3 regions of the Bacillus sp. CGMCC 1.60114 genome follow, and region 1 is predicted to be linked to each of the others. Evidence: riboswitches for the same ligand, from Rfam matches in the RefSeq annotation. Region 1 holds a riboswitch; each other region holds the start of a gene.
The links. Region 1 has a riboswitch for S-adenosylmethionine ahead of ACFQZ1_RS00565 (methionine ABC transporter ATP-binding protein). Riboswitches for the same ligand answer to the same signal wherever they lie in the genome.
Positions count from the first base shown of each region.

Region 2: it holds a riboswitch for S-adenosylmethionine, as region 1 does, so the genes downstream of both, ACFQZ1_RS15320 (hypothetical protein) here and ACFQZ1_RS00565 (methionine ABC transporter ATP-binding protein) in region 1, are expected to answer to the same signal.
Region 3: it holds a riboswitch for S-adenosylmethionine, as region 1 does, so the genes downstream of both, ACFQZ1_RS01590 (bifunctional O-acetylhomoserine aminocarboxypropyltransferase/cysteine synthase) here and ACFQZ1_RS00565 (methionine ABC transporter ATP-binding protein) in region 1, are expected to answer to the same signal.

Region 1 covers NZ_JBHTHG010000003.1:81,918-89,629, reverse strand. Annotated here, with positions in the region: gene ACFQZ1_RS00600 (phosphatase PAP2 family protein) at 1-337, opposite strand, end outside; gene ACFQZ1_RS00595 (DUF3978 family protein) at 1,148-1,606, opposite strand; gene ACFQZ1_RS00590 (arsenate reductase family protein) at 1,976-2,341, shown strand; gene gcvH (glycine cleavage system protein GcvH) at 2,383-2,766, shown strand; gene ACFQZ1_RS00580 (toprim domain-containing protein) at 2,996-3,340, shown strand; gene ACFQZ1_RS00575 (thioredoxin family protein) at 3,352-3,651, shown strand; gene ACFQZ1_RS00570 (hypothetical protein) at 3,805-4,149, shown strand; SAM riboswitch class I at 4,276-4,383, shown strand; gene ACFQZ1_RS00565 (methionine ABC transporter ATP-binding protein) at 4,635-5,660, shown strand; gene ACFQZ1_RS00560 (methionine ABC transporter permease) at 5,653-6,318, shown strand; gene metQ (methionine ABC transporter substrate-binding lipoprotein MetQ) at 6,421-7,233, shown strand; gene sufC (Fe-S cluster assembly ATPase SufC) at 7,470-7,712, shown strand, end outside.
Region 2 covers NZ_JBHTHG010000107.1:47,559-55,270, reverse strand. Annotated here, with positions in the region: gene ACFQZ1_RS15350 (DUF4430 domain-containing protein) at 1-286, shown strand, start outside; gene ACFQZ1_RS15345 (energy-coupling factor transporter transmembrane component T) at 293-1,171, shown strand; gene ACFQZ1_RS15340 (ABC transporter ATP-binding protein) at 1,150-2,802, shown strand; gene ACFQZ1_RS15335 (ECF transporter S component) at 2,778-3,464, shown strand; gene ACFQZ1_RS15330 (AraC family transcriptional regulator) at 3,813-4,265, shown strand; gene ACFQZ1_RS15325 (hypothetical protein) at 4,470-4,661, opposite strand; SAM riboswitch class I at 4,809-4,907, shown strand; gene ACFQZ1_RS15320 (hypothetical protein) at 4,976-5,275, shown strand; gene ACFQZ1_RS15315 (NAD(P)H-dependent oxidoreductase) at 5,568-6,143, shown strand; gene ACFQZ1_RS15310 (group-specific protein) at 6,140-6,508, shown strand; gene ACFQZ1_RS15305 (serine hydrolase domain-containing protein) at 6,543-7,712, opposite strand, start outside.
Region 3 covers NZ_JBHTHG010000004.1:80,713-88,424, forward strand. Annotated here, with positions in the region: gene ACFQZ1_RS01570 (diguanylate cyclase) at 1-280, shown strand, start outside; gene pdxK (pyridoxine/pyridoxal/pyridoxamine kinase) at 412-1,236, opposite strand; partial or broken gene ACFQZ1_RS01580 (FMN-dependent NADH-azoreductase) at 1,401-1,490, shown strand; gene ACFQZ1_RS01585 (chloride channel protein) at 1,650-2,897, opposite strand; SAM riboswitch class I at 3,311-3,414, shown strand; gene ACFQZ1_RS01590 (bifunctional O-acetylhomoserine aminocarboxypropyltransferase/cysteine synthase) at 3,506-4,801, shown strand; gene metA (homoserine O-acetyltransferase MetA) at 4,782-5,687, shown strand; gene ACFQZ1_RS01600 (homoserine dehydrogenase) at 5,831-7,126, shown strand; gene thrC (threonine synthase) at 7,126-7,712, shown strand, end outside.

The DNA of each region.
Region 1 (7,712 bases):
CATCATTGCCGGTTACCTCGGGACGTGTTACCGTTGTTTGCCACATATAATAAATGCTAAAGGAAGTGAGGTTACCTAATATAACACTACTTAATGTAATGTAGTAGAGCTTTCGGTCGGCAAAGCAGTAATAAATAAGAGCACCGTATAAGTAAGGAAACCAAAGTAAATATGGAACGATAAATTCTTTTGTAAATGGAATCCATGCGTCTATTTTTGTTGTTACATTCACAGCGCCTACTGTTGAGTGATTCAGTACGCCATAAAGAGGACTTACGAGTACAAGTAGCAATATATAACAGAATGGAAGAAAGGATGAAAGTTTATTATTTCCCATAGCAGTTCTCCTATTTCTAATGTAATGAGATAAAACCTGAGAAGTTATAAATAGAAAAAATGTAAATGAGCTATCAATTTTTTAAAGCGCTTTCACTATATCATATTGTAAGGTGACGATATTATTCATTTGTATTTTTGATGTAGAGGAGCTGTCAGTAAACAAAAGTTTGTTTAAGATGTATGTTCGAGTTTATCCGGCTATTCGTGGGCAGTAAGACCCCCACCTAAAGATTCAGAGAGGAGCGTTGTCCAGCTCTAGCGGCTAGAATCTCCAGTCGTTTCGCCCCCTCGGACGAGGCAAAAAGCGCCTCTCTGCCTTGGGCGCGGGCGTCCTGCAATTCTGGGCGAGCCGCTTCCGCTTTTCTACAGAAGATGGGTGGGGGATAACTGCTGGCATGCGCCCGATTGGTGAGAGCTTTCCATCAGTGGGGGATGAAGAACCTCGCACTGATGGAAAATTATAATAGAAAAATATAAATGAGTGATTGATTTTTTTGAAGCGTTTTCACTATAGGATATTCTATAGTGACGATATAGTTCGTTTGCATTTTCAATAAAAGTGAACTTTATTAAATAAATGTTTGATTAAGACGTATGTTCGATTTTTTGGTCTTAATTAAACGTTTGATTAAGATGTATGTTCGATTTTATAGTATTAATTAAACGTTTGATTAAGATATATGTTCTATAATGCTGCACATCTTTCTTGAAAAAAATAAAAAAACTCTTCTCAAAAAAATGAAGTGTTTTTCTGCTTCTAAATATATTATAATAAAAATAGTTAGAATTTTATTATTTTAACAAAATATTATATAAGGGCTTGAATGGATGAATGATATTCGTTTATGTATGTAGTTACCTTTTCATTTAATGTCGCGAAAAAGTTTGTGAATTCTGAACTATTTGCACGAATATGATCTACATGCTTTAAAGAGAGTTTCTCGTTTAAGAGAAATTCACCGTGATGTCCAAATACTTGTAAATTAGCATTCATTTGTTCTGAATCTTCTTGTGTTGATACGAGAATGTAGTGAAATGCTCTTACAGGAATGACATATGTTTTACGGTATGAATTCGTACTGTTTATTCCGGTTTGTGTTACCATTTGAAACTGGAGAATGTCTTTGTTTATAGTAATAGACAATGTTGTTGACTTTAATTTTGTGTCTGTTAATTCATCAAGTTCTTCAAGTTGAAAATGGATAGTAGTTTGATCTGAATGATGTTGAATGTGTTCCTGGATGACCGAATGAATTTGTAGTTCCATATAGTTAAATAACCTCCTTTTATTTATGTACTATAAAGACAAAAATATAGAACAAAAGAATTAATACAACAGTTTCAAGTAGTAAAAAGGATTAAATATTTTTATTCTTCCTTAAAGAGAATACATGACAAATTACTAAAAAACAATATAAATTGATTTAATATTTTGTATTTTAAAAACCATATATTTAACATAATAAATATTATGATGAAATAATTTCTTTAGGGCAGTAAAGTATTTTTTGATAATTTAAGAAAATTAAAAGATTTTGCAGGATAAAAGAAATTTTTGGCGAATTAAGTTAAAGTTTGAAATGAAAAAATATTTTCTATATGATAAGGTAAAGGTTAGTGAAAAGTAGGTGAATGTATGTCAGTAACATTTTATTCATATCCAAAATGTGGAACATGCCAAAAGGCAAAAAAATGGTTAGAAGCAAATGATGTAGCATATGAAATGATCCATATTGTTGAAAATCCGCCTTCTAAGGAAGAACTTCGCAGTTTATATGAAAAAAGCGAATTGCCATTAAAAAAGTTCTTTAACACAAGTGGAATGCGTTACCGCGAGCTTGGTTTAAAGGATAAGCTAAAAGATGCAAGTGAAGAGGAAATGTTAGACATGCTCGCTTCTGATGGCATGTTAATCAAACGACCAATTGTAACAGGCAATAATCATGTAACAGTTGGATTTAATGAAGAGCAATTTGAAAGCGTGTGGAAAAAGTACCAATAAGGTATTTTTACATAATTAATACATTCATTGGAGGTACAGACATGAGCATTCCAAAACAATTACGTTACTCTGAAGAACACGAATGGGTAAAAGTTGATGGCAACCAAGTTGTTATCGGCATTACAGATTTCGCACAACACGAATTAGGAGATATCGTATTCGTGGAACTTCCTGAAGTTGGTGCAACAATCGAAGCTGACGAGCCATTCGGAAGCGTAGAATCTGTTAAAACAGTTTCTGAGTTATACGCACCTGTAGCAGGTAAAGTTGTAGCAGTAAACGAAGAATTAAACGACAAGCCAGAGCTTGTTAACGAATCTCCATACGAAGGTGCATGGATGATTAAAGTTGAGATTGAAGATGCAGGTCAAGTGGATAACTTATTAACTGCAGAACAATACGAAGAAATGATCAATCAAGACTAATATGGAAAGGGCAGCTAATAGCTGTCCTTTTTTATTTGTGCCGACTCCAGTAGCTAGAATCTTCAGTCGTTTCGCTCTATCGGCCTGAAGTTCCAACGTTCTACGATTCTGAACGAGCCACTTCCGCTTTCATTCACAAAAATAAACAGGAAACAACATTGAAATATCGAATATAATATATACTAAAGGTAAGGTTGTATCATAGTATATGGTGATCGGGTGATGCCAAGTGGTCTATGTGGAAAAAGTAATTATTGTTGAAGGTAAATCAGATAAGAAGAAGATTGAGACGATTATTAGAGAACCGGTGGAAATTGTTTGTACAAATGGTACAATTAGTTTGTCGAAAATGGATGAACTTATTGATCAGCTGTACGATAAAGAAGTGTATGTGCTTGTGGACGCAGATGATGCAGGAGAGAAGCTACGCAAACAGTTTCGCCGAGAATTTCCACATGCTGAACATATTTATATTGATCGTTCGTATCGTGAGGTTGCAACTGCACCATCAAATCATTTAGCGAACGTTTTATGGGGAGCTGACATCGACGTTTATACAGAATTTTTACGATAAGGAATGGTAGAATGATCGATTGGACAGGGAATGAAGCTGTAGCTGCAGTTAGAGATCAAAATAAAACGGTACTATACGTGTATACACCAATGTGCGGTACGTGTCAACTTGCTAAAAAAATGTTAACGGTTGTTGAAGCCGCATTACCCCATTTGGAAATCGGGATGTTGAATGTAAATTATGCACCGCATTTTGCGCGGGAGTATGAAATTGAAAGTGTTCCGTGTTTACTTATATTTGAGAAGAATCAACTTGTGAAGAAAATCTATGCATTTCAATCTGTAGAATATTTATATATAGAATTACAATAGGCGGCAAATATTTTGCCGCCTCGACATATTTCTTGGGAAATATAAGCAACAGATTGCTTTTCGTACAACTTTTGTCGAGAGAAAGATACAGGAGAGCTCGTTATAGAAATGGAATGGTATTATATAGAACGTGATATGAGGAGGGTGACGGAGATGAAATTATATTCACTGCTTCAATCATTTGTAACATATGCCAATACGCAATATCATTTAGAGCCGCTACTGCCGCAATTTGAAAGGGCTGTTTGTTTTATTTTTCAAGATGAGCGTTATTCATTGAAGATTTCAAGAGAGAAAATTGAGCTTACGAATGGTGTACTGGGAACGGAAGAACTTGTTTGTTTTCATGAAGCTGATTTGCAGTTATTGATTACAGGACAAGTTCGCTTGCAGTCACTGTTACGTCGAAAAGCCATTACATATAAAGGGACATACCAAACCATGTTATTATTAGAATCTGTATTTCATATTTGTAAGCCGCTACGAGTAGGTGCGTAAGTTTCAGAAAGTTTATTCTTTGCAAAAATTTCTGTTGACATCTATTTCATGCGTTGATACAATTCAAAACATGAAATAATGAAAACTTCATAACGACAAAATCAGACGAAATTTACATCTGATTTTCTCTTATCAAGAGAGGTGGAGGGACTGTGCCCTATGAAACCCGGCAACCGTCAACTTATGTTGAAATGGTGCCAATTCCTGCAAAGCGAATGCTTTGAGAGATGAGAGGAAAGGATAATAGTAATTTATGTATATAAACCTTTCTGCTCATTTTAAAGCAGAAAGGTTTTTTTGTTGTTTCAGTGTAGGAGGACGCTCAAACGACAAATCGTTTTTATAATCTAGCTCCAGCGGCAAACTCTTCGCGTCTAAGAACCTCCCGCACGAAAAGGTAAAAAGCACCTTTTGTGCGAGAGAACCTTAGCCGGTCAGAGCTGAACGAGCCGCTTACGCTTTTTAACTAAAAAGGGGTGACATCAATGATTGTGTTAGAAAATGTAAAGAAAATATATCGCTCCAAAAACGGCGATGTTACTGCGGTTGATAATGCGAATTTACAAATAGAAAAAGGCGAAATTTTCGGAGTTATCGGATATAGCGGTGCCGGAAAGAGTTCCTTAATTCGCTTGTTTAATCAACTGGAGAAACCGACGTCTGGAAAGATTACTATTGGAGAGCGTGTGATTTCAGCGATCAGAGGAAGAGAACTTCGGGAAGCGCGTCAAGAAATCGGGATGATTTTCCAGCACTTTAACTTACTTTGGTCACGAACTGTTCGTGAAAATATTGCTTTTCCGCTTGAAATTGCTGGAGTGGAAAAAGAGAAAAGAAAACAGCGTGTAGATGAATTGATTCGCCTTGTTGGTTTGGAAGGACGAGGAGATGCGTATCCATCTCAACTAAGTGGTGGACAAAAGCAGCGCGTTGGTATTGCGAGAGCATTAGCAAATAACCCGAAAGTATTATTATGCGATGAAGCAACATCAGCATTAGACCCAGAAACAACAGATCAAATTTTAGATTTGCTTCTCGATATTAATAAACGCCTCGATTTAACGATTGTACTCATTACGCATGAAATGCATGTGATTCAAAAAATTTGTAATCGTGTTGCTGTTATGGAGAAAGGGAAGATTGTTGAAAGCGGCAGCGTTTTAGATGTATTTCGTAATCCGCAGCAAGACATTACAAAGCGCTTCGTTAAGCAAATAACAGATTCTGAAGATGCAGATGAAACAATTGAACATTTAGTAGAGAAGTACCCAGAAGGAAAAGTCGTGAAACTGCAATTTATTGGTGAAGCAGTGGAAAGACCAGTTCTGCAGAAATTAATGAAGAAAGATGGAATTGAAGTGAGCATTCTGCAAGGGAATATTGCTCAAACGACAAACGGGGCGTATGGAAGCTTAATTGTTCATTTAAAAGGTGACGAAGATGTAGTTGCAGAGGCAGTCGCAACAATTCAACAAGAGCAAGTAGAGCTGGAGGTGATTGCACATGGATAATTTGTTTCAAAATGTTGATTGGAACAAAATGCTAGAAGCTACGCAAGATACGTTATACATGACGGTAATTGCTACACTTGCAACGTTTGTATTAGGTCTTATTCTCGGATTAGTACTGTTTCTCACAGGAAAAGATAATCTATGGGAGAACAAGCCAGTTAATATTGTAATTAGCGCGTTTGTAAATATTTTTCGCTCTATTCCGTTTATTATTTTAATCATTTTACTGATTCCATTTACGAAGTTTCTTCTTAATACAATTCTTGGAGCAAGTGCCGCATTGCCAGCATTAATTGTTGGAGCAGCACCGTTCTATGCGAGAATGGTTGAAATTGCGCTTCGTGAAATTGATAAGGGGGTTATTGAAGCATCGAAAGCGATGGGAGCAAAGACGAGTACAATTATCTTAAAAGTACTGATACCAGAATCTTTGCCAGCACTTATTTCGGGTATTACGGTAACGGCAATTGCACTTGTAGGCTATACAGCGATGGCTGGAGTTGTTGGAGCAGGCGGTCTTGGTACACTTGCTTATTTAGAGGGATTCCAACGCAATAATGGCGATGTCACTCTCATGGCAACAATTTTTGTGCTTGTTATTGTATTTATTATTCAAATGTTTGGTGATTTTCTTACAAAGCAACTTGATAAAAGGTAAAGAGAAGTTTAGGGATTATTGGGATAAAGAGTTTTCGTCTAACACGAAAACTCCCTATAGATTTTATATTTTGAATATTGGAAAAAGAAGGGATGTTATAACATGAAGAAGGTATTATTTTCAGCACTTCTTGCTGTATTTGTATTTGCATTAGCTGCTTGTGGCGGCGGTGGAAAAGATAAGAAGACACTTGTAGTTGGTGCTTCTAACGTACCGCATGCAGTTATTTTAGAAAAAGCGAAACCACTATTAGAGAAACAGGGTATTACATTAAAAATTCAACCATTCCAAGACTATGTACTGCCAAATAAAGCATTAGCCGATAAAGAAATTGACGCGAACTATTTCCAGCACATTCCGTACTTAGAGAAAGAAATCCAAGAAAAAGGTTATAAAATTGTAAATGCAGGAAAAATTCATTTAGAGCCTATGGGGATTTACTCTAAGAAATATAAAAGTTTAAAAGACCTTCCAAATGGTGCGACAGTGATTATGAGTAATAACGTAGCAGAGCGCGGACGTATGTTAGCACTTCTGCAAAAAGGCGGCGTTATCAAACTTAAAGATGGTGTAGATATCGTAAAAGCAACAGAAAAAGATATTGTAGAAAATCCGAAAAACTTAAAATTTAAAACAGATGTTGAGCCAGGACTTTTACCAAAATTATATGAAAACAATGAAGGCGATGCATTATTCATTAACTCAAACTACGCGATTGATGCAAAATTAAATCCGACAAAAGATGCAATTGCACTTGAAGGAGCAGACTCTCCTTATGCAAATATTATTGCTGTTCGTAAAGGTGACGAAAACAGAAAAGAAATTAAAGCACTTGTTGAAGTATTGCATTCAAAAGAAATTCAAGATTTCATTAAGAAAGAGTACAAAGGAGCTGTACTTCCTGTAAGTGAATAAGGTGAAAAAAGGGCTGAAATTTCTTAGCCCTTTTTTCTTTATATAAGTAGGAAGAAAGGTGTATCATAATATAATGTGCAGAAAATTCCTGCTCGTATTTGTAGAAAAATTGTTACTTTTTTTCAACGTTTGCGATATCATTTTATTTGATATAAAATTAGAATGAGAATAAAATGAGAATGTGAACGTTTTAGGAATTTTTAAAATGTATATAGATGATTAATGGAGGTATTGAGATGGCTGGTTCTACATTAACGATTAAAGATTTACATGTATCAATCGATGGCAAAGAAATTTTAAAGGGTGTAAACCTTGAAGTAAAAGGTGGAGAGATCCACGCAATTATGGGACCTAACGGAACAGGTAAATCAACTTTATCTTCTGCAATTATGGGTCACCCAAAATATGAAGTAACACAAGGAAGCATCATCATCGATGGTGAAGATGTATTAGAAATGGAAGTAGATGAGCGTGCACAA
Region 2 (7,712 bases), on a different contig from region 1:
CTTAGGGGGAACGGAAGTAGAACTTCAAGAGGGAGATACTGTTTTTAAAGTATTAGCTCGTACAATGAAGCAAAAGGGAATTCAAATGGAATATACTGGTTCAGGGAATGGTGTATATGTTCAAGGGATTAATAATTTATATGAGAAAGATAAAGGTAGCGGAAGTGGTTGGAAATATAGTGTAAATGGTGTTGTTTCTAATATGGGTGCAGGTAGATATGAAGTGAAACAAGGGGACAAAATTGAATGGTTTTATACGTTAGATTATAGGAAAGAAAATCGGTAAAGATCAATGAAACTAGCGTTTTCTTCTATGCATCCACTTGTCAATTTTCTGTATTATGTAGGGGTGATTATACTATGTATGGTATGTCTTCACCCTGTTTTTTTAATTGGTGCAATTTGTATGATCCTTATATTAAATATTATGCAAGGTAATGGAGAAAAATTGAGAAAAATGTTGCCTAGTACACTTTTTTTCGCTTTTATTATTACGATAGCTAATCCGTTATTAACACATCGAGGCAGTACGATTTTATTTTATATTGGTTATAATCCAATTACATTAGAAGCTGTAACATATGGATGCACAATGGCCTTATCGTTGGTTGGTATTATGTTTGCGTTTACTTCTTATAATGGAATGATATCGAGTCATAAGTTTTTATATTTATTTTCCCGTATTTCTCCGAAAGTAGCATTGCTTACAATGATTACAGTTCGTTTCGTACCTTTATTTATGAGACGTCTCACTCATATTACACTTGTGCAAAAGACAAAAGGAGTTCAAGTGGATGCGGGTTCCCTGAAAGAAAGGGCACAGAACGGCATGAAGCTTTTGCAAGTGTTTTTAGTTTGTTCATTGGAAGAGGCCCTGCAAACTGCTGATTCTATGCAAGCACGCGGATTTGGAGTGACAAAACGAAGTACATATATTCGATACCGTATGGAACATAGAGATTGGTTTGTCCTTACTTTGTTAGTGATTTTATTTGTATGTTGCCTTTTCGGAATAAGTATGGGATATGGTGTTTTACTAATTTATCCAAAAGTAGACTCACTCCTTTTGCAACAAAATAATCTAATTTTCTTTATTCTATTTCTTATGTATATTAGTCTACCAATTGTAGTAGAAGGAAGGGAGTGGTTATGGTGGCGCATGCAGAAATAAAAGATTTGTCGTTTACATATATAGACGAGGAGTCTACAGCCCTATGTAATGTGTCTTTATCTGTTTCTCATGGAGAATTTGTCGTGTTAGCAGGACGTTCTGGTTGCGGTAAGACGACGTTATTAAAACACTTAAAAAAAGAACTTCTCCCGATTGGAATAAGGGAAGGCAGTATATATTATAATGGGGAATTTTTACATACTATACCAGATTTATTATCGGCTCAAGAAATCGGTATGGTATTTCAAAACCCAGAGAATCAGCTTGTGATGGATACAGTTATTCAAGAACTTGCATTTTCCCTTGAGAATGTCGGTTATGAAACAACTATCATTCAAAAAAGAATTGCTGAATTAATTAGTTTTTTAGGTTTTCAAGATATGTTGCATCAATCTGTACATACGTTATCTGGAGGGCAAAAGCAGCTTGTTAATTTAGCTGCGGTACTCGTTTTACAACCTAAATTGTTGCTATTAGATGAACCAACAGCACAGCTAGATCCAATTGCAGCAAAAGATTTTTTAGGACTATTGAAACGAATTCATGAAGAATTAGGAATTACAATTATTATGAGTGAACATCGTCTAGATGAAGTGGTTCCTCTGGCTGATCGTATAGTTTTTATGGATGAAGGTACAATTGTTTATGATGGAAATCCAAGTGAAGTAATTCTAGAAATGTGGAAAGTAGAAGAGTTTCGCCCATATATTCCGCAAATTCCACGTTTATTTTTAGAATGGAAGGCTGAACACATTCCATTTACAGTGCGTGATGCACAGAAACAACTACATCCTATTTTAAATGAGTTTTCGTATGACAGACCATCGCAGCATATAGAAAAAAGGGATGTACTACTACAGGCAAAACATGTTTCATTTCAATATGAAAAACATGGAGCGTTCATTTTGCGGGATTTGATGCTGACGGTTAAACAGGGACAATGGACAGCGCTTGTTGGGAAAAATGGTACTGGGAAATCAACGTTATTAACGCTTTTAGCAGGTCTGCAAAAATGTCGCAGAGGAAAAGTAATCTGGGAAGGTAAGTTGATCCATAAAACAGAAGTAAAAGAGCGCTTTAAAAAAATCGGTTATGTATCGCAGCACCCTTACTACCATTTTACACATGATACTGTTTGGGACGAGCTTTTTAGCCGTGCGCAAGAATTATATAAAAGAGAAGCGAATGAAAAAGTAGAAGAAATGCTTCGGAAGTTTTCAATCATGCATATTCGTAATCGCCATCCGCATGATTGTAGCGGCGGAGAACAGCAATTAATTGCTCTTTGTACAGTGCTATTATCAAAGCCGAATCTACTATTATTAGATGAACCGACAAAGGGACTAGATCCAGGAAAGAAAGAAGAGCTTGGAGAGTTGTTTCAGCAATTACAAAGAGAAGGAACAACGATTGTGATGGCAACGCATGATATTGAATTTGCAGCAAAATATGTGGATAACTGTATCATGTTATTTGATGGGAAAATTATTATGGAAGACACACCGGCACACTTTTTTAGTGAGAACTTTTTTTATACAACATCTGTTAATCGTTTTATTCGTAAACAACTGCCGTATGCTTTAACATGGGAGGATGTGTTTGAGGCGTGTCCAAAAGATATGCTGGTATAGTTGTAGTCGTTTTTTTAGTGTTGATTATTACACTTTTATTTACGTCTTTTGTGACGGATCAATATTATATATGGTGCGGTCTCTTCTTTTTAATTGTGATTATGCTGCCGTTTTATATGCGTTTTGAGAAAAAAGCTTTTGTTTCGCGTGAAATTGTACTTGTAGCTGTCCTAGCGGCAATCGCTGCGATTAGTCGCGTTCCATTTTCTATCATTCCAAGTGTACAACCAACTTCGTTTGTTATTATTGTATCAGCAATTGTATTTGGTAGTGAGACGGGTTTTCTTATCGGTGCAACAGCTGCATTAGTTTCCAATATATTCTTGGGACAAGGACCTTGGACCCCGTGGCAAATGTTTTGCTGGGGTATGATGGGTTTTTCAGCAGGACTACTGCGACATACGTGGATGATGAAAACATTATGGGGAAGAGCTCTCTTTGGATTTATAGCAGGATTTGCTTTTAATTGGACTATGAATTTATGGTTTCTTATTGGCTTTTTGAAAGAACTAACATGGGATACTTTTATAAAGGCATATATTACAAGTTTTTATTTTGATCTTGCACATGCACTTTCCAATGTATTTTTTCTTTGGGTGTTTAGCACATCTTGGATTAAAATATTGGCACGCTTTAAGAAGAAGTACGGTATATTGGAATGAGGAAATGTAACCTATTTTTTCTCAAGTAAGTAGGGAATAAGTTCTTCTTCTAAGACATAAATATATACAGTAGGATCGCGACTTACATATTCGTTTGCCTTTTGAGACACTTCTTACATGATGTACGAGGTGTCTTTTTTATTTATAGGCTCTGTTAAATTTTAATGCTGATAATTCAATAAAATTAAAGGAAACTCAATCCTTATGGGTTTCCTCTTCTTGTTAAACATATGTCCACATTTGTTTAACAAGAAAATTGTAAATTTTAAAAAAACAAATGATTATATTTTTAAAGCGTGATAGTATTCGAAATGTAATAAATATTAATAGAGAAAGGAAAAAGAGACTATGAATATTAAAGTCGAAACTCTTCCAAAATATCGCATTGCATATGTGCGACAAGTTGGTCCATATGGCTCTTCCAACATTCAAGCAATGGAAAAGTTAAAAAAATGGGCTAAGGAGAAAAATCTTATTAAATCGGCAATAATACTCGGAATCCCACAAGATAACCCTGAAACAACACTTCCAGAAAACTGTAGATATGATGCTTGTATTGTCATTTCAAAGGATTATCAAATAGATGATTCAATTTGCGAAAGTGAACTTACTGGTGGAAAATATGTTGTTTGTAAAATCAAACATACAGCGGAAGATATTCAAAAAGCATGGATTGAAATTTTTCCAGCTTTACAAAACAGTGGATATCAAATTGACAACAAACCGATTTTAGAAAGATATACTGTTGATATGATTAACAATGATAATTGCGAAATATGTGTACCTGTAAAACCATTATAATTTAATTAGTACATTTTTACTCGTTCGAGCTTATAATGGCTATACCAAGAATTTGGACAGGTATCATATATTAACAATATTCTTTAACAGACTTTATTTGTAAGCAAAATGCATTTCTAATTAACTATTTAGGCATTAGAATTTAATTCATACCATCAGTGGTAGAGGAAGAAAAATCACCACTGATGGAAGTTTTACTTTATGTCATTCCTGAGATAAAATTTCCGCTGTACTATCGCATTGTTGCAGCGCATGTTGAACAGCTTGTAAAGATTGTTCAACACGTTGACGATTATCTGATTTCTCTACTGTTTGCAAGGCGTTTTGTAAACAGTTTTTTGCTTCATGTAAAGCTTGGCAAGAATCTTGAACATGACCGCGTGCATTTTTTTTCATGATTGCACCTCCTTTGGTCTATACATTTGTAGTATGAGCAAGGAGAAGTAAAATATAATAGTTTTCTAAAAAAATAAATCCTTACAATTCTTATGAGAATTGACTTTTTTAGTTATATTGATTATAGTAAGAGATAAAGTGAATATTTTCTTATCCAGAGAGGTGGAGGGACTGGCCCGATGAAACCCAGCAACCGCAATGCAGGTGCTAATTCCAGCAGAACAGTTTTGTTCTGAAAGATAAGAAGGAAGAGATATGTTCCGCTTCTTCTTATCGAAGAGGTTTTTTTATTGCAAAAAAACCGATAATGAAAGATGGACAACGAGAAGAAAGGAGTGGACATAGCTGTGACAATCGAGAAATATATTACATTGCGAAGTGCAATTTACGAATATATGGAAGAACAAGAAGCGCCGATTACGTTATTGGATATTCAAGAGTATATTGCTTCTGAACATAAAGGGAAATTTGCGAAAAAGATGCTTCAGCAATTTTATTTATTACGGTTACTTGATGAGTTAAAACTGGATGGGAAAATTACTTTAGCAGAGCCGCATCAATATATAGATGATAAGGGGATTTACTACATAGTAAAAGAGAAAAGAGGGAGCTGATCTCTCTTTTTTTATGTTATAATTTATTTGAAAATTCTCTTATTTTTGAGGTATGTAGATAAAAAGACTGTACTATGCAGTCTTTTTACAAGGAAATGGTGCTGAGTGTGTAGTGTTCAAAAATTAAATGTGCCCCGAAAGATGGGCGTTCTCGGCTAACAAATAAAAAAGACACCATTGCCGAATAGGTGTCATTGTTTTTGTCAAAGGGGCTTGCCCTCTGACATGTATTAGAATAGCATGTGAATCCATTAAAAGTCAAAAGGAAATTAAAGGAAAGGTGTTGCTTACAATGAACATATTGATTGTATACGCGCATCCAAACCCGTCTAGTTTCAACGCTGCTATTTTGAAATATGTGGAACAAGAATTGCAAAAAACAAATCACTCTGTAACTGTTCTTGATTTGTATAAGGAACAATTTAATCCTGTTCTAACCTTTAATGAGACAAAAAAGAGAAGAGATTTAGTGCATGAGGAAGAAACGGAGAAATATAGGAAACTTGTAACAGAGGCAGATCACTTCATTCTTATTTATCCAGTTTGGTGGTGGAGTATGCCGGCGATATTAAAGGGATTTATTGACCGAGTATTTGTTTCAGGCTTTGCTTACAAATATGAAGGGATAATGCCTAAAGGATTACTTACAGGAAAACAAGCATGGGTAATTTATACGCTAGATTCTCCTTTATGGTACGCTGCTCTTTTATACCGATCAGCGGAATGGATTGTGATGAAGAAAGGAATATTGTACTTTTGTGGGATACGCAATATAAGGCGTTCTGTATTTCAATCTGTAAAAAACAGTAAACAAGAAAAAAGAGAGAAATGGCTGCAAAAGATATATGAGAAGGCAACAAGATTATGAAGAATAGGGAACGAATTTATAAAATTATGAGTATATGTAAAAGAGAAGATGATTTGTTTTATTCTTATCTTTCTTGTTTATTTAGGTTAAAGGAGTATAGCCAACAATTTTCTAAAGTCAAACAAGAAGTGCGGGTAGATTATCTTATAAGGGGCATTTGTGAGAGAGAAGTAGACATTTTAGTAGAACAAAATAAACAGGTTGCAGATTTGTATATACCTAAGATGCTCAGATGGGAATTTTTACGAATAAATGTCCGCTATATAGAAGATGTGTGTTCGATGGTATTTCAGTTAAAACCTTTATGTTTTTCAGAAGAACAATGGAAAAATGTAATTAAGATTATAGAGAAAGAACTGCCATAAGACAGTTCTTTTCGTAATAAAAATAAGCCTAATTCTAAAATTTTTTCTGTAAGTACTTCGCAATTTGTAAATACATATCTCCATATAGGGATTGTATCTCTCGATTATGATTAGCATTTGATGAAAAGTGAACGATAACCATATTTGTAGTTGGATCGATATATAAGCGTTGTCCATAACTGCCAAGTACTTCGAATGCACCATTTACGTTGTGTGGGATCCACCATTGATTATGGTAAGAATATTCTTCACCATCTCGAACTGGAAGTTCATATTTTTTTACATGCTTAATTTCTTCGATGATAGAAGAAGAAATAATTTGTTTTCCATCATATACTCCATTGTCCAAAATCATTTTTCCGAACCTTGCCATGTCTCGAGCGGTCGCATTTAATCCTGCACTGGCTTGTTCCACTTCTGTATCATCAACAACATAATAAGCATTCTCTTCTGCTCCAATTTGTGACCAAAAACGTTCACTTACAAGTTCTGCGAGGGATTTTCCTGTCACTGTACGGATCACCCATCCTAGCGTTTCGGCGGAACCGTTATCATATGAAAATTTCTCTCCCGGAGCAGCGGTTTCTTTTGCTTCTAGTAACATGTCATAAATTTTTAACGGGCCATCATAGTTTTTGCCGCGAGGAAGAAGATTACTCGCTAAATATAATTGTGCATCTTGATTGGCTAAGCCAGCTTGTTTAAAGCCATGAGTTGGGTATTCTACTGAAACTTGCATATCTAGTAGTTGTTGAATTGTTGCTTTTCCAAATGGTGTTCCTTGTAATTCCTTTACGTAAGTTTCTGCAGTTATATTGGGTTGTAGCTTTCCTTCTTCAATAAGTGTGCTAATGAGAAACCCTGTAAATACTTTTGCTAACGAAGCCATACCATGTGGTTCATTTGGTTTATATCCATGAAAATATCGTTCATATACAATTTTATCATCATGCAGGACAATGAAAGCATCTGTTTTGTATTTTTCTAATAATTGAAGAACGGTCGTATTATCATTATTTTCACCTGTGATATGTAAATTATCTAAATTTTCCAGGTTATACGGAAGGGAAGATACATAATTTGGATTTTTAGCGACAACTTTTGTTAAAGCAAATTCTCGCATATGTGAATAAGACCAACGAAGATATGGGTCTTGTAACCAGTTTTTTTTCGTTACGGTTTGTTTTGAGGAAACCCCTTTATT
Region 3 (7,712 bases), on a different contig from region 1:
TTCTCCATTTCCACACTTAGTATTTCGAAAAGGCGGAGAGGAATTCGCTTTATTATTACCAAAATCAACATTACAATATGCGGTAGATATAGGGGAAAGAATTCGAGTAGCTGTAGAGAAGCATGTGTTTCGATTACCAAATGGTATTTGTTTAAATATCACAATTTCAGTAGGTGCTTCAATCTATGGAGACTCACCACAACAATTTATTCAACTTGCAGATGATGCATTATACTCTTCCAAACGAAATGGAAGAAATCAAGTGAGTGCTGTTTCATGAAAAATAAAGTCGCCACGTAGGACGACTTTATTTTTTGGTTCTAATCCTGCTACTTTTGAGCGGTAGGACCCTGATTGATTCACTTAACTATCAGTGAGAGATGAAGCCCCTCCACTTATGGAAGTTTCACTTTATACAAGTTCTTTTCCAGCTCCAAATTTACGATATGCACCGTGATGTGTTGGTCCTACATATTCATTTAATTTGAAGGAATGGCGAATTGCAGCTGTAATAAATTCTTTTGCTACTCGTACTGCTTCTTTTACAGATTTTCCTTTTGCTAACTCTGCTGTAATTGCAGCAGCATATGTACAACCTGCACCGTGTGTGTATGTTGTTTCAACTTTTTCAGATTCTAAAATTTCAAATGTTTCTCCGTCGTATAATAAATCGATTGCTTTTTCTGTTCCTAGCTTGCTGCCACCTTTAATCAGTACATATTTTGTACCTAAAGCGTGGATTTTTTCAGCGGCTTGCTTCATATCTTCAAGTGAATTAATTTTTACACCGCTTAGTTGGTACGCTTCAAATAAATTTGGTGTTACAATCAATGCTTTTGGAACGAGCGCATCGCGTAAGCATTCGTTCGTTTCTGGGTGAAGTGCTTCGTCTGCCCCTTTACATACCATAACAGGGTCTACGACTACGTTTTGTAGATTATGTTTCTCAATTGTTTCAGCAACAAGTTCAATGATTTCAACAGATCCAAGCATACCTGTTTTTAATGCGTCAACACCAACGCCCTCGATAGTTGTTTCTAATTGTGGCTTTAATGTAGATGCTGGAATTGAGAATACATTATGTGCCCATCCGTTATGCGGATCCATTGTTACGATTGTTGTAAGAGCTGTCATACCATATACACCAAGCTCTTGGAACGTTTTTAAGTCTGCTTGCATGCCAGCGCCGCCGCTTGTGTCAGAACCGGCGATTGTAAGTGCTTTGTTTAATGTCATTGTGAAAGCCCCCTCAAGTGATATAATGAAAACTACATTTTTATCCATTATATCAATGTTATGAGTAAGTACAAAGTGAAAAAGTTACCCGCATATTTTAGAATAGATTCAATTTGATAAAATGAGGAATGAAAATATTATATGTAGGAGACAGCTTATGTTTTAAGAAAATTGTATTATTAAATGCACGTGGCGGTGTATATTCTGAAGGGATAGTAGCTGAAGTGGAAATAGCTGTTAAATATGTAGCAAGTGCGTTCTAATTAACAAAACAACAATCACTTAATAGAGTAGTACCAGCACTGTAAAAGTGCTGGTACTGTTTTTTATCCCGCTGCTTTTGAGCGGAGTTTTCATTATCTAGGTATGAAGAAAAACCCCTATTGCTGGGAGTTTCACTTTATTTTACTATTTTATCTTTGTGCTAGTTCTTCTTGTTCATCCTTATTATGATTTGGAAGTGGAAATGCATTACCGATGATTGCAGCTCCAATCATTGGTAACAATAAATTAATTGGGAAGAACATAAGTAATAATACTGTAATAGCGAGCGGTTTTCGTATTGCATAGCTTGAAATGGCTGTCGTCACGATAGCTACTGAAGCAACTGGATCCAACGGTACGATAGTAGCCACAGCATATCCAATACTTGAACCAGCAAATATAATCGGAAAAATATGTCCACCACGCCAACCTGTATTTAAACAAACTGCCGTTATACATAATTTTAAAATCCCTGAAAGAAACAGTATCCCAAATGATAATTCTGTCCATTCATGTACTAATTCTTTTAATTGGTGTTCTCCTGAAAACAGTGTATACGGAAGTAAAGTTCCTGCAATCCCTAAAAGAATGCCACCTATAATCGCTAATGTTAGTTTATATTCTTGAAAAGGATGTACTATTTTTTCTAATATATGTTCTATTTGAAAATAAAAATAGCCCGCACCAGCACCTATACAAATAAGGGGAAGAAAGGCAATCCATTCATGGAATGTAAAAGATCCTTCTCCAAAATTAACAATAAAAGATCCTCGATTATCAAGCTGACTAAGCAATAAATATACAGAAAAACCAGCAAAAGTAGTAGCGAGATATACAATAGTCTTTTTCCCTCTAAAAGCTTCAGTGAGTTGCGTATCCTCATGTTCTCTTGGAGCTAAATAACCGAATAGCGGTGCATTAAAAATAACACTTAAAGCAGCGCCAATCCCAAATTCTGTTAGTTCGTGCATTCCTTTTAAAGTAAATTTAAAGCGATCACCAACCCATGTACAAAGTCCACCTATAATCCCAACAAGTGCTGCTTCCGGTCCTAAGCTTGCGCCAAATACTAAAACAATAATAGCCGTTAACGTAGCTTGATGCACAAAACGGTACTCAATCCTACCTGTTTTCTTATATTCAGCCATTACCTCTGGCATTAAACGCGGGTATGTACCGAAGTACTTCTGTAACAGTCCGACAAGAACACCACCAATTATTGTTACACAAATTGTGTAATAAGGTGGTGATCCGAATTCTTTAGGTAAATATCCCCAAATAAACTGAATTGCAGCATTTGTGACAACTAAAAATAACCAGACTGTAGCACCAACTAGGGCACCTAGAAACACACCGTACATGATGAGTAAATAGTGCATGCCTCTCCTAATAGCCATTCTTTATGCCTCCTTTATGTTATATTCTATTATGAAAAAGTAAGAGATTCTAATACAAAAATAGTTGGATAACTAATTCAATACGCATATTATCTTTTTAAGTGAACTACTTATTCAAGATACATTACAAAAATTAGCATTATTATTTTATGAAACTGTAAAACATTTGTAAGTGGAATTGCTTTTTTGTATGTGCTTTGATGGTTACTAAAATGAAATGTAACTCTTTAATTTTACATAGTAAGTGGAGTTTTTAAAACGTATTTTTATCTTTCGATAGAACATTAATGTTATTTTTATATAATTTGAATTCTATGAATAAACAATTAAATTTTATATATTTTTCGCGAAAATTCAGAAAAACAAATTGACACTAGGAAATATTTGCTATAAAATCAACGGTAATTGCATAAGTCTTATCAAGAATAGGTGGAGGGACCGGGCCCTATGAAACCTTGGCAACAGCCGTAAAGCGGAATTGTGCCAAATCCTGCAGGTATTTCCTGAACGATAAGAAAGGCTACATGTCGAGCGTTTATCTAAACTGCTTCTTTCTTATTTAGGAAAGAGGCAGTTTTTTTATGTTAAGAAAGAAAGGGGATTGAGAGATGAGCGATACAAGGGGAAAAGGGACAATTTGTGTGCAAGGTGGCTACGCACCGAAAAATGGTGAACCGCGTGTTTTGCCGCTTTATCAAAGCACAACGTATAAATACGATACATCTGACGATTTAGCAGCTCTTTTTAATTTAGAGGCAGAAGGTTATATTTATACCCGTATTGGTAACCCAACGCTTGCGGCATTTGAGCAGAAACTGACAGAGTTAGAAGGCGGAGTTGGTGCGGTTGCAACTGCATCTGGGCAAGCTGCAATTATGTTAGCGGTATTAAACATTTGCGGCAGCGGTGATCACCTGCTTTGCTCATCAACAGTATACGGCGGTACATTTAATTTATTTGCAGTTAGTCTGCGGAAGCTTGGCATTGAGGTTACCTTCTTTAATCCAAATTTAGCCGCTGATGAAATTGTTGCTCTCGCAAATGAGAAAACAAAGCTTGTATATGCAGAATCGCTTGGAAATCCAGCGATGAATGTTCTTAATTTTAAAGAGCTTTCCGATGCAGCAAAAGAGCTTGAGGTGCCATTTATCGTCGATAATACGTTAGCGACGCCGTATTTATGTCATGCATTTGAACATGGTGCAAACATTGTCGTTCATTCTACAACGAAATATATTGATGGCCATGCAAGTTCACTTGGCGGCATTGTCATTGATGGCGGTAATTTCGATTGGAGTAAGTTTCCTGAATTTGTTGAACCAGATCCAAGTTATCATGGTGTGAGTTACGTACAAAAATTTGGGCAAGCGGCATATATTGTGAAAGCTCGTGTGCAGTTATTAAGAGACTATGGAAATTGTATGAGTCCATTCAATGCGTATATGAGTAATATTGGTTTAGAGACACTGCATCTTCGTATGGAGCGTCATAGTCAAAATGCACTAGCTGTTGCACAGTGGCTATCTCAGCATGAACGCGTTGAGTGGGTCAATTATCCAGGACTTCAAGGTAATGAAAATTATGCATTGGCACAAAAATATTTACCGAAAGGTGCGAGCGGTGTTTTAACGTTTGGAGTAAAAGGCGGTATTGAATCCGCTAAGGAGTTTATTGCAAATGTGAAGCTCGCAGCATTAGTGACACATGTGGCAGATGCAAGAACTTGTGTGATTCATCCTGCAAGCACAACGCACCGTCAGCTTACTGAAGAACAGCAGCGTTTGGCAGGTGTAACGCCTGACTTAATTCGATTATCGGTTGGTATTGAAGATGCAGCGGATATTATTACTGATTTAGCAGAAGCCCTTTCTGGAGGAAAACAGTATGCCGATCATCATTGCTAAGGATTTACCCGCTCGTAAAGTATTACAAAATGAAAATATTTTCGTGATGACGAAAGAACGAGCAGAAACACAAGATATCCGTGCTTTGAAGATTGCTATTTTAAATTTAATGCCAACAAAGCAAGAAACAGAAACGCAGTTGCTTCGTTTAATTGGAAATACACCGCTTCAGCTTGATGTACATCTACTTCATATGGAATCTCATACCTCAAGAAATGTGGCGCAGGAACATTTAACAAGCTTCTATAAAACATTTCGTGATATTGAGGGAGAAAAATTTGACGGATTGATTATTACTGGTGCTCCGGTTGAAACACTTTCTTTCGAAGAGGTAGATTACTGGAAAGAGTTGAAACAAATTATGGAATACTCAAAGGCACATGTTACATCGACGCTTCATATTTGCTGGGGCGCGCAAGCTGGATTGTATTATCATTACGGTATTCCGAAATATCCGCTTCAGCAAAAGATGTTTGGTGTATTTGAGCATGAAGTGCAGCAGGAGCATGTGAGGTTGTTACGCGGTTTTGATGAAAGCTTTTTTGCGCCGCATTCTCGTCATACAGAAGTCCGTGCATCTGATATTCAAAGTGTACAGGAACTTGATGTGTTAGCGACATCTGAAGAAGCTGGTGTCCATCTCGTTATGAATAAAGATGGAAAGCATATTTTTGTTCTTGGACATAGTGAATACAGCTGCGAGACGTTAAAGCAGGAATATGAGCGTGATAGGCAAAGAGGGCTCGATATTGCTATTCCAAAAAACTATTTTAGACATGATAATCCATTGGAAAAGCCATTGGTAAAATGGCGTAGCCATGGGAATTTACTATTTTCAAATTGGCTAAATTATTATGTATATCAAGAAACCCCTTATATTTTGTAAAGGAAGCTAAATGTAACACGTGGTAGCGTTTTCTTTGCAAGGAGTGCCTTTTATTTTTCGGAATGTTCCAAATATATTGTTTTTTTGAATTTTACCTTATATAATGGCACCTAAATACAATTTTTAGAGGGGTGGACAGTATTATGAACGAAATTCGAGTTGGCCTATTAGGTCTTGGAACTGTAGGAAGCGGTGTGGTGCGTATTATTGAAGATCATCAAGATCGTTTAGCGCATCAAATCGGTTGTCCTGTCAAAGTAGCAAAAGTGTTAGTACAAAACATAGAAAAAGAGCGTGAGGTCCAATTAACCCCTACATTGTTAACGAAAAATCCAGATGAAATTATAAATAACCCAGATGTTGACGTTGTTATTGAAGTGATGGGCGGTATAGAAGATGCGAAAGCATATATTTTACAATCGCTGCAAAACGGAAAGCACGTTGTAACAGCAAATAAAGATTTAATGGCACTTCACGGTGCAGAACTTCTTACTGTAGCAAAAGAAAATCAAGCTGATTTGTTTTATGAAGCAAGTGTAGCAGGCGGTATTCCAATTTTGCGAAGCATTGTGGAAGGTCTTTCTTCTGATCGAATTACGAAAATGATGGGAATTGTGAACGGGACAACGAATTTTATTTTGACAAAAATGTCTCAAGAAGGGAGAGCATACGAAGACGTGTTAAATGAAGCGCAGCAACTTGGATTTGCAGAGGCAGATCCAACATCAGACGTTGAAGGGCTAGATGCGGCACGAAAGATGACGATCTTAGCAACACTAGGCTTTTCTACAAATGTAGAACTTCATGATGTGAATGTAAAAGGGATTACATCCATTACGGAAGAGGATATTACATATAGTAAGAGCTTAGGTTATACAATTAAGTTAATCGGCGTAGCGAAGCGTGATGGTGAAAAATTAGAGGTGACAGTAGAACCAACGCTGCTGCCAAATGCGCACCCGCTTGCAGCTGTTCAAAATGAATATAATGCCGTATATGTATACGGTGAAGCGGTAGGAGAAACAATGTTTTACGGACCAGGTGCAGGAAGCTTACCAACAGCAACAGCTGTTGTATCTGACTTAGTTGCGGTTATGAAAAATGTACGTCTCGGTGTAACAGGGAATAGTGCTGTGACTCCGCAATATGAGAAAGTGTTAAAAGAGGAAGACGAAATTTATGTGAAGAAGTTTCTACGCCTTTATGTGAAAGATGAGGTAGGTGTGTTTGCAAAAATTACATCTCTGTTCTCTGAACGCGGCGTTAGCTTCGAAAAGATTATTCAAATGCCATTACAAGAGAAAGGAGCAGCTGAGATTGTTATCGTTACACACCGCGCATCCCTTGCAGACTATGCGTATATTTTAGAAACGCTAGAGACGTATGAAGAAGTGGATTGCGTGAAAGCGAATTACCGTATTGAAGGAGATGCTCGCTAATGTGGAACGGACTACTTGCTGCTTATAAAGAATATTTACCGATTACTGATCAGACGCCGGCCCTTTCGTTATCAGAAGGAAATACACCACTTGTTTTATTAGAAAACCTTTCAGAAAAATGGGGTGTTTCTGTTTATGCGAAAGTAGAAGGGGCAAACCCGACTGGTTCCTTTAAAGATCGCGGGATGGTTATGGCAGTAGCGAAGGCAAAGGAAGCTGGCAGCAAAACAGTTATTTGCGCTTCAACAGGAAATACATCTGCGGCTGCAGCTGCTTATGCAGCGCGCGCAGGTTTATCTTGTATTGTTATGATTCCAAATGGAAAAATTGCATATGGTAAGTTAGCTCAGGCAGTGATGTACGGGGCTGAGATTATTAGTATTGACGGAAACTTTGACCATGCTCTGCAAATGGTGCGGAAGCTAAGCGACTTATCGCCTATTACACTTGTAAATTCAGTGAATCCGTACCGTATTGAAGGGCAAAAAACAGCGGCATTTGAAATTTGTGATGCACTTGGAAAAGCGCCTGATATTTTAGCCATTCCAGTTGGGAATGCTGGCAATATTACAGCATACTGGAAAGG